3 regions of the Paraburkholderia sp. RL18-101-BIB-B genome follow, and region 2 is predicted to be linked to each of the others. Evidence: riboswitches for the same ligand, from Rfam matches in the RefSeq annotation. Region 2 holds a riboswitch; each other region holds the start of a gene.
The links. Region 2 has a riboswitch for cobalamin ahead of cobA (uroporphyrinogen-III C-methyltransferase). Riboswitches for the same ligand answer to the same signal wherever they lie in the genome.
Positions count from the first base shown of each region.

Region 1: linked by a shared signal. The riboswitch ahead of cobG (precorrin-3B synthase) and the one ahead of cobA (uroporphyrinogen-III C-methyltransferase) in region 2 are both predicted to bind cobalamin.
Region 3: linked by a shared signal. The riboswitch ahead of P0D73_RS40500 (TonB-dependent receptor domain-containing protein) and the one ahead of cobA (uroporphyrinogen-III C-methyltransferase) in region 2 are both predicted to bind cobalamin.

Region 1 covers NZ_JARESV010000015.1:28,485-31,756, reverse strand. The annotation lists gene P0D73_RS21670 (cobalt-precorrin-5B (C(1))-methyltransferase) at 1-275, opposite strand, end outside; gene cbiE (precorrin-6y C5,15-methyltransferase (decarboxylating) subunit CbiE) at 275-1,699, opposite strand; cobalamin riboswitch at 1,784-1,962, shown strand; gene cobG (precorrin-3B synthase) at 2,047-3,272, shown strand, end outside.
Region 2 covers NZ_JARESV010000070.1:6,855-10,126, reverse strand. The annotation lists gene P0D73_RS42535 (cobalamin biosynthesis protein) at 1-344, opposite strand, end outside; gene cobA (uroporphyrinogen-III C-methyltransferase) at 341-1,114, opposite strand; cobalamin riboswitch at 1,353-1,604, opposite strand; cobalamin riboswitch at 1,672-1,952, shown strand; gene cobW (cobalamin biosynthesis protein CobW) at 2,152-3,243, shown strand; gene cobN (cobaltochelatase subunit CobN) at 3,250-3,272, shown strand, end outside.
Region 3 covers NZ_JARESV010000059.1:11,604-14,875, reverse strand. The annotation lists gene P0D73_RS40500 (TonB-dependent receptor domain-containing protein) at 1-1,585, opposite strand, end outside; cobalamin riboswitch at 1,677-1,933, opposite strand; gene P0D73_RS40495 (ATPase) at 2,141-2,497, shown strand; gene P0D73_RS40490 (cell division protein ZapA) at 2,494-2,808, shown strand; RNA gene ssrS (6S RNA) at 2,935-3,116, shown strand; gene P0D73_RS40480 (EVE domain-containing protein) at 3,224-3,272, shown strand, end outside.

The DNA.
Region 1 (3,272 bases), on a different contig from region 2:
CGAGCGAAGACGACCGCGCCGTGCGTGACGTCGGGATCGTCGCCGGCGTCCTTGACGGTGCCGGCTTCGGCACCGCCGCTGCCGTTGTCGATCAGGCGGCAGAACACCAGCGGCATCGGCACATGCTGGCCCTTCGGCAACACGATCTCCGCGACCTCGCTGACGACACCCGCGAGCAACAGGCGCGCCGCCGCCAGCGACGTCGCGGTGGCGCAACTGCCGGTCGTGTAGCCGCTACGCAGCGGCGCGGGGTGTTCGGGCGTTTCTTCGCGCATCAGGGTTTTTGCGGTAAGTCGGTGTTGGTGGTGATTGTGCCTTTCGTAGCTTTCGCTTCGTTCGTGACACTCGTGGAGCTCACGGCGTTCGTGGCACTCTTGGCGTTCGCGTCGTTCTTGGCGTTCGTGCCGGTCTTAACGTTGGTAGCGTTCGTGAAACTCTCGGCAGTCGCGGCGTCAATCGCGTTAGCGGTTCCAGCGGCGTTCACGTCCCCGCCCCCGACCGGCTTCGTCACCTCCAACAGCGTAATCGGCAACGCCTGCCGCCACGTGTCGAAACCGCCGAGCGGTTGCGCATCCGCCAACGCGATCCGCGTCAACGTCCCGCCATGCCGCTCGCGCCATGCCGCCAACGCCGCCTCGCCTTGCAACGTGACCGCATTGGCGACCAGCCGGCCGCCTTCGCGCAGACTGGCCCAGCAAGCCTCCAGCACGCCCGGCGCCGTCGCGCCGCCGCCGATGAACACGGCGTCCGGCACCGGCAACCCCTGCAGCGCTTCAGGTGCGCGGCCCGCCACGAGTTGCAGTCCCGGCACGCCCAACGCGTCGCGATTGTGTTCGATAAAGCGTTGCCGCTCCGCGTGTCCTTCAATAGCGATCGCGCGGCAGGTGGCATGCGCGCGCATCCATTCGATGCCGATCGAGCCGCTGCCCGCGCCCACGTCCCACAGCAATTCGCCCGGCGTCGGCGCGAGGCGCGCGAGCGTGATCGCGCGCACGTCCCGCTTGGTCAACTGGCCGTCGTGGCGAAAGGCGTCGTCGGGCAAACCGCAGGTCAGCGGCAGACGCGGCGCGCCTTCGGTGGCACGGCAGTCGAGCGCGATCAGGTTCAGCGCGGCCACCTCGCCCGCGGACCACTGATCCGCGCGGCCGTCGATGCGCCGTTCCAACTCGCCGCCCAGGTGTTCCAGCACGCTCATGCGGGTCGCCCCGAAACCGCGTGCATTCAGTAGTTCCGCGAGCGCTGCGGGCGTGCGGCCGTCCGCGCTCAGCACGAACAGGCGCGCGCCGTCGTGCAGATGCGCGTTCAGCGTGGGCAACGGCCGGCCCACCAGCGACACCGTCGCGACGTCCTGCAACGGCCAGCCGAGGCGAGCGGCCGCGAGCGACAGCGACGACGGCGCGGGCAGCACCCGCAACTCCCCCGCCGGCAATTGCCGCGCGAGCGTCGCGCCGACGCCGAACAGCATCGGGTCGCCGCTCGCCAGCACGCACACGGCGCCACCGCGCTCGGCGAGCAGCGGCGCGAGATCGAACGGACGCGGCCACGCGGCACGGCGCGCGGCGAAGCGCGCGGGCAGCATCGCCAGATGGCGTTCGCCGCCGTACACCACTGATGCCTCCAGCAAAGCACGCCGCGCGGGCCTTCCCAAACCGGCGAAGCCGTCGTCGCCTATGCCCACCACCGTCAGCCACGCCGGCATGCATCCATCCTCATTCTGTGTCTTCAAATAATGCGCTGTGCCACGCCGATCAAAGCGTCCAGCCTCGTTGTGCTGTTCGAAAAAAGGCATAATACAGCCGCCGGTGCCCTTCGGGGCCGAAGAGGGAACACAGTGCCGCTGTGGCTGCCCCCGCAACTGTATGCAGCGAGTCCGCCTGCGCTCCACGCCACTGGTTCGACCGGGAAGGCCGCGGTGGACCACGACCTGCCAGCCAGGAGACCTGCCGGCGAGACTGTTCGTGCCAGCCAACATCGGGCGGGGTGTACCGATGCCGCAGCAATGCCCGCCTCACGGCATGCTCGGGCCGTCGCGCGACGCTAAACCCGGTGTCCGTCTTGAATCAAGCTTCGCCTTCCACCGTTTTGTCCGACGCGGCTCTCACGCTGCGGCCCTCGGCGTGTCCGGGGCTGCTGCGCATCGTCGCCGCGCGCGATGGCGGGATTTGCCGGATCAAGTTGCCCGGTGGCGAGTTGAGCGCGGCGCAGGCTCGGGCGATCGCGCAGGCCAGCGTACGGTACGCGGCCGGGGTGATCGAGCTGACCAATCGGGCGAATGTGCAGGTGCGTGGGGTGAAGCGCGGTGACGAGGCGGCGTTGATTGCGGCTTTGGTCGATGCGGGTCTCGGGCCGATGCCGGCGACCGGCGCGGGGAGCGCTGCGGACGTACTCGCCGCAGCCGCAGCCGACGACGTGCGCAACGTAATGATCAGCCCCGCTGCCGGACGCGATCCGTTCGCCCTGTTCGACACGCGCCCGCTATGCGCCGAGTTGCTCACGATGCTGCAAAGCGAAGCGCGTTTCGCGGCGCTATCGCCGAAATTCGCGCTGCTGCTGGACGGCGGCGAGCGGCTCGCGAGAGTGGATCATCCGCACGATGTGTGGCTGGCGGTATCGCAAGAGGCGGATGGCGTGCGGCTCGTGTTCGGGTTGGCGGGTTGTCCGCCTGTTAGCGAGTCTGCTGGCTTTTTAGCACACAACGAGCGCATCACACCGGAAAAGCCCCGCGCAGACGGCACAGGCGCATTAGCCGCGATACTTCCTTCGCAAGTCACCGCACTAGTCCGCGCGCTGCTCCTCACATTCCTCGACCTCGCTTCCGCCGACGCCACGCGCATGCGCCATCTGCTAGCCGCGCATTCCGTCAATGCTGTACTGAGTCACGCTCAGCGATATCTCGACTTCCCACTGACGCAAAACGCGAAGCTGGCCAAGTGGCATCGCGTTGCACCGGCCGACGCCAGCCTCCGCCTCGGCGCCCACGCTCAACGCGTGCCCGAAACCTGGCACGTCGGCGGCCAGCCGTCGCTCGGACGCCTCGACGCCGACACCCTTAACGGCCTCGCGACACTTTCGCAACAGCACGGCAACGGCACGCTTCGCCTAACACCCTGGCAAAGCGTGCTGCTACCCGACATCGCCACGCACGCCGTCCCGACAGTGCTGTCCGGTCTGAACACGCTCGGTCTCGCCTGCGATCCCGCGCAAGCCATCACGCGCCTGATCGCTTGCGCCGGATCGAGCGGCTGCGCGAAGGGCCTCGCCGACACCAAGTC
Region 2 (3,272 bases):
CGGGCTCGATCCGCATTGAGCGCGCCGGGTTCGCCGAGCCCGGCAGTCGCGGCAAGCAGCGCACACGGCTCGCAAACACCGTCCACGCCGAGATGCTCGCGCACTGCCGCCGAAGGCTGCGCCACGGGCATCGACGCGATCTGATCAAGGCTGAAGAATGTCAGCGGCAGCGCATGACGTGCGCAAAATTCGAGCAGGCCCGTTTCGTCGGCTTTGGTATCGACCGAGGCCACGCTGCGGATTTCGTCGAACGAATGCGCGCCGAGCGCGGCGCGCACCGCGGCTTCGATCTGCGCAGCCGGGCTGTGCAAACGGCAACCGATGCCGACGCTCAGCGTTTTCATTGCGTATCCGTTCCGTCTGCGGGCGGCGTTGCAGCGTCGGCCTGCGCCGCCGCGCGCTCCAAGGCTAGCGACGCCACACCGCCGATCACCACGATCGCCGGCGAGCCGAGCCCGGCGCGCGCGACGATATCGGCGAATTCGCCGAGCCGGGCGAGCGCATGGCGTTGCCCGGGACGCGTGGCCGATTCGATCGCCGCGCACGGCGTGTCGGCGCTCATGCCGGCCGTGAGCAACGCGCCGACGATATCGTTGAGCCGCCGCATGCCCATGTAGATCACGAGCGTCATGCGGGTGGCCGCGAGCGCGGCCCAGTCCGGCTCGCCGCTGCCCGCGCCGTGTCCGGTGACGAACACCACGCCCTGCGCGTGATCGCGATGCGTGACGGGAATGCCGATCGCCGCGGGCGCCGCGATTCCCGCAGTAATGCCGTTGATGACTTCCACCTCGATGCCCGCCGCGTGCAGTGCCTGCTGTTCTTCGCCGCCACGGCCGAATACGAACGGATCGCCGCCTTTCAAACGCGCGACGCTGCGCCCGGCCCGCACATGTTCGAGCAACTGCGCGACGATGCCGTCCTGCGGCGTGGATGGATGGCCGCCGCGTTTGCCGACGTAGACGACGAGCGCGTCGGCACGCGCGAACTGCAGCACCTCGGGATTCACCAGATCGTCGACCAGCACCACGTCGGCCTGCGCCAATGCACGGGTCGCCTTGATGGTCATGAGCTCGACGTCGCCGGGGCCGGCGCCGATCAGCCAGGCGCGGGTCATCGCGGCGTGCATGGCGAGCGCCATGTCGTGACAAGCGGAAAGGGGTAAAGCGCGGACGGTCGCCAGGCGGCGGACTTTGGGGTCATGCGGTACGACGGATTCAGGCACGGCGCAATGTGTGGCGCGTAGCGATTCCAGCCGGAATCCGCATACGTGGACACACTATGTCGTGCTTCAGCGCCTTCACATCCGTCCCTCGCGGATTCCGGCGGCCGGCGGCGCGATGTTGCCCTGAGGTTCGCCGCCTCCGCGTCTGGCCGGTATCCGGGCTGGCGGCCTCATGCGCTTTGCCTTCCCGTCCGCATTCGCTGGAATGTGCTGGACAGTGGCATCGAAAAAACGCATGCGCGGCGCAAGACAACTCAAGATTGCGCCGCAGGTCGCTTACCGTTGCGGGGACAGCACAGGTTGAGCGCATGGAGCGCCGCCTGTTTCCCGTTTAACTGCACACGCGAATGCATGTGCGGGCACCAAACGCGCGCATACGATAGCACATGGCGCCCCGCCCGATAAGCGCTTGCGGCTTGCGGTTCCTTGACGGCACCGGGCCGCGGGCCTACACTCGCACGCACTTTGGTGCTCGTATGCGCGCTCGTGCGCATGCAGTTAAACGGGAAACAGGGTGCCCACCTGCCATGGATCGGGTCAACCTGTGCTGCCCCCGCAACGGTAAGCGAAATGTGGTGCTAAGTTCAGTTCATTAGCGCCGCGGAGCCGGCTTCGATGTCCACGCGCAAGGCCGCGTCGGCATATCACCACTGGGCGAGAAATCACTCGCCCGGGAAGGGGAAGCGGCGCTTTCGCCAGCCCGGATACCGGCCAGAATACGAAGGACGAACGCCGCGGGGATGCGGCGCTGCGTTCATGACCTCATTCCCGCTTTCTGTTTTTCTGTTGTCGCGGCAACGCCGTCGTTCGTCCCCGTGTTTTGTTATCGTCGTGGCTGGCCGGGCCTGTGCCTCGTTTTGCCCGGCGTAGGCAGATGGCCATACAGACACAGCGGCGTGCGCGTGCAACTCCTACGGATGGACCTCACGATGCAAACTCAAATGCGCAAGATCCCCGTCACCATCGTCACGGGCTTTCTCGGCAGCGGCAAGACCACGCTGCTGCGGCATATTCTTCAGCATGCGGGCGGCAAGCGCATCGCGGTGATCGTCAACGAGTTCGGCGAACTCGGCATCGACGGGGAAATCCTCAAGGGTTGCGGCATAGGTTGCGATGAAAACGGTGTCGAAACCGAAGGCCAACTGTATGAACTCGCGAACGGCTGCTTGTGCTGCACCGTGCAGGAAGAGTTTTTTCCGGTGATGGAAAAGCTCGTGGAACGCCGCGATCAGATCGATCACGTGCTGATCGAGACGTCGGGTCTCGCGTTGCCGAAGCCGCTGGTGCAGGCCTTCAACTGGCCGCAGATCAAGAACAGTTTCACCGTCGATGCCGTGGTCACCGTGGTGGACGGCCCGGCCGCCGCGAGCGGTCAGTTTGCCGACAACCCCGTCGCCGTGGATGCGCAACGCAAGGCCGATCCGAATCTCGATCACGAGTCGCCGTTGCACGAACTGTTTGAAGATCAGTTGTCCGCGGCCGATCTGGTGATTCTGAACAAGACGGATTTGCTCGACGACGCGCAGCAAAGCGCGGTTGAAGTGTTGCTCCGCGAGGAGATTCCGCCGCAAGTGAAGATCGTGCGCGCGCACATGGGGCAACTCGATCTGCACACGTTGCTGGGCCTCGAAGCGGCCTCGGAAGACACGATCCACTTGCGCCACGATCACCACGGTTCCGCCGACGACGCCGACCACCATCATGACGAATTCGACTCGGTGGTCGTGCAGGCGAATGTGTCGTCGCGCGAAGCGGTGATCGCTGCGTTGCAGCGTCTGGTCGAAACGAACACGATTTACCGCGTCAAAGGTTTCGCGGCGCTGCCGGGCGCGGTGATGCGTCTGGTGATCCAGGGCGTGGGCCGGCGCTTCGACAGCTATTTCGATCGACGCTGGCAGGCCGGCGAAAGCGGCCGGAGCCGCTTCGTGCTGATCGGCGAGGATCTCGATCAGGCCGCGTTGCAGCGCGCGTTCGACGCGGCGCTCGGCGTGCCGTCGAGCGTCGAAACGCAACAGGCGTAAGCGCTCATGCATCTGCTGCGTACCACGCC
Region 3 (3,272 bases), on a different contig from region 2:
GATTTTGCAGCGTCACCGACGCGCGCACGTCCGTCTTGCCGACATGGCCGCTCCACGATCCTTCGAGCCCCTGCACCTTTGCATGGCCGACGTTCTGTGCCAGATAGATACCGGGCGTCACCTGCTCATAGTTAATCAGATTCGCGTAGCGCGTCTGGAATGCGGTCAGGCGCATCACGCCGAGCGCATTGGACGCGTACTGCAGCGCGGCTTCGATCGAATGGCTGCGCTCCGGTTGGATCGACGGATTGCCGCTGAACGGATAGTACAGATCGTCGAAGCTGGGCGCGCGAAACGAATCCGAATAGCTTGCGGTCACCTTCCAATGGCCGGTGATGTCGAAGCCATAGCCGAGATAGTAACTGTTCGCTCCGCCGAAATCGGAATACTGGTCGCGCCGCACGTTGGCCTGAATCTGATTGCGCCCGAAGCGCCCCGTATAGCCGACGAAACCTGAATCCACATGCCGGTCGGGCGCCGCGAACGTATCCGAATCGAGGCTCTGATCGAGATGCTCATAGCCGACCTGCAACTTCTGCTGCGCGGCCAGCGCGAAATCGCTCTGCCATGTGTACTGGCGATTGTCGGTATCGAAGCGGCCGTTGTACACGCCGTTGGTATTCGACACGCTGCGGTCGTCACCTTCGGCGACGATGAAGTGCGTCGTCCACCAGTCGGTCAGCCTGCCGTTCGCGAACACCGAGACCTGGCGCACTTTGCTGTACAGGTTGTTCAGATCGGTCGGCACGCCGTACGCATTGTCGTAGCTGTTGTTGCCGTTCGACTGGAAGTAGCTGGCGCCGGCATCCCATTTGTCGTTGAACTTGTGGCGCAGCGAAGCCGAGATGCTCTCGTTCAGATAGCCGTTCGCATTCGGATTGGCGTTGGGCGCCTCACGTGGATTGAGCGACGAGAAGCCGTCGTCCTTCGACCGCGCGAGCGAAATGCTGAAGGTCGTCTTGCCGTCTTTATCCAATGCGCCGTTCACGCCTGCCTGCTGCGTCTGCGTGTGATAGCTGCCGTAGCCCAGCGAAAAATTGAAACGCGGCGGGTGGTCACCGCCCTCTTTCGTGAATACCTGCACCACGCCGCCAATCGCGCCCGAGCCGTACAACGCCGACACGTTGCCGTTCACCACCTCGACGTGATCGATCTGGTCGAGCGGAATCTGCGCGAGTTGCGGCGCACCCAGGCTCACCGAATCGACCCGCACGCCGTCGATCAGCAGCAGCGATTGCGTCGACGACGCGCCGCGCAAATAGAGGCTGGTCGTCGAACCAGGGCCACCTGTACGCGAGATTTGCGCGCCGGGCGCGAGTTGCAGGAGGCCGGGCAAATCGGTCGCGGTGGTGTCGGCGATATCCTGCTGATCGAACAGCGACGTCTGCGGGATCGCATCGGCGAGTGCTTGCGGCCCGCGCTCCGCGGTCACCACCACGGGCGACAGCACCGCCGAAGACGGCACGGCGGCCGATGAATCCGCCGCCGAGGACGAAGAAGAAGATGAAGGAGCAGCTTGCGCAGGCACGACGATCGGCAGGCCCGCGAAGGCGAGCAACGCCGCGCGGGCGAAGGGGGACAGCATGGGATGAAAGTCCTGTGGATAGCGTGCGCGGCCCGCTTCCCCGCAGGCCGATGCGTAACGAGGCGCCCGCGTATTTAACATTTTCGCGCGTGACGTGCCTCTCCCTCTGGCCGGTATCCGGGCTGGCGACACATCGATTCCGCCTTCCCACGCGTGACGCGCAGTGGCACACTCGCGAGTTGAACTTCCAACACGCGATCAGAATCGACTTGCATGACGAATGCGGTCGCTTACCGTTGCGGGGGCAGCGCAGGTTGACGCGTTCACGTGAACGGCGCGCCCTGCTTCCCGTTTAACTGCGCGCGCCGTTGAAAAGCGCACGCGGGCACCAGAGTGCGGCAAGTTTAGGAGCGGCCTCGGGGTCCGTCAACAATGCCGGGACCGTGGGCCATCTGTTCTGTTAAGTGCAGGCTATTGTCCGACGCGTGAGTACTTTTTCATCATATGGTCGATAAAAGCCTGCACAAAGCGATGTTGTTACGTCTCGAAACGAGACAATTGTCGGAACCTGCGACATTCCGCGCTAAAATGCGATGTCTTTAGAGGACGCAGCACATGCTCACCGAACTCGAAACACTTTCACAGAATATCGGCAAGCTGATTGCGATCAGCCAACGCCACAATGAAGCGCGACTCGCGCTCGAAGAGCAGCTCGCCCACTCGCGCGCCGAAGTCGAAGCCACGCGCACGGAACTTGCGATGCTGCGCGAGGAACGTAACGCGCTGCAGGCGGAACGCGACGCGCTATCGGCGAAGATCGACGACGCACAGGTACGCCTGAATGCGATTCTCGAGAAGCTGCCGCGTGCCCGCGCGAACAGCGAGCCGGACAACCAGCTCGATCTGCTCGAGCCGGCTCAGCACGAAGTCGAAGCTGAGAGCGACGTGACCCGCCACGGAGAAAATGCATGACCACCAAGCAGATCGAAGTATCGATTCTCGGCGTGCCCTATCGCCTCGCCTGCTCGCCGGAAACGGAAGCGGCGCTGCTCGAAGCGGTCGCACGCGTCGACGCCGAAATGTCGAAGATCCGCAATAACAGCAACGTGCGCGGCACGGATCGCATTGCTGTCATGGCTGCGCTGTCGCTGGCATCGGAACTGCTTAGACTGCAATCGAGCGTGAGGCACGGAGAAGCATTTCCCGCTGAAGAAATCCGGCGTACAATGCATCAAATGAACGAACAGCTGGGTACTGTGATTGAGCAGTACAGCATGCAGTAAGGGTCGTGTGTTATCGTGCTGCCGGTCCTGAGATCGGCAGCGGATTCAAACGGAGTGCGTGAGCACAAGGCGTGCAAGATTCAGCAAACGTTTGAGTTCAATCGGTAGTTCAGCTTCATCGGTTTAGCTTCCCTGCCTGGTTCGCCAAGGTCATATATTCCTTGAACCAATGCCATGTGCACGGTTGCGGAAATTTGTAGCACGGGTGTGCGCGTCACTCTGTCTGATGTACCCGAAGTGTTGCTAACTGCGACCAATTCTGAACCCCCGGTTCAGGATGCCGGCCTAGCGGCTAAGGCGGGGACCTTATTTAGAACGGCATCGGACTTCGGTTCGGTGCCGTTTTTCTTTGGGCGCTGTTTTTTGTACGCCGGTTTCTTCCGCATCTTCAACCCCTTAACGTTCAATTCGATTCATGCGCTACTGGCTAATGAAGTCCGAACCGGACGAAGCAAGCATCGATC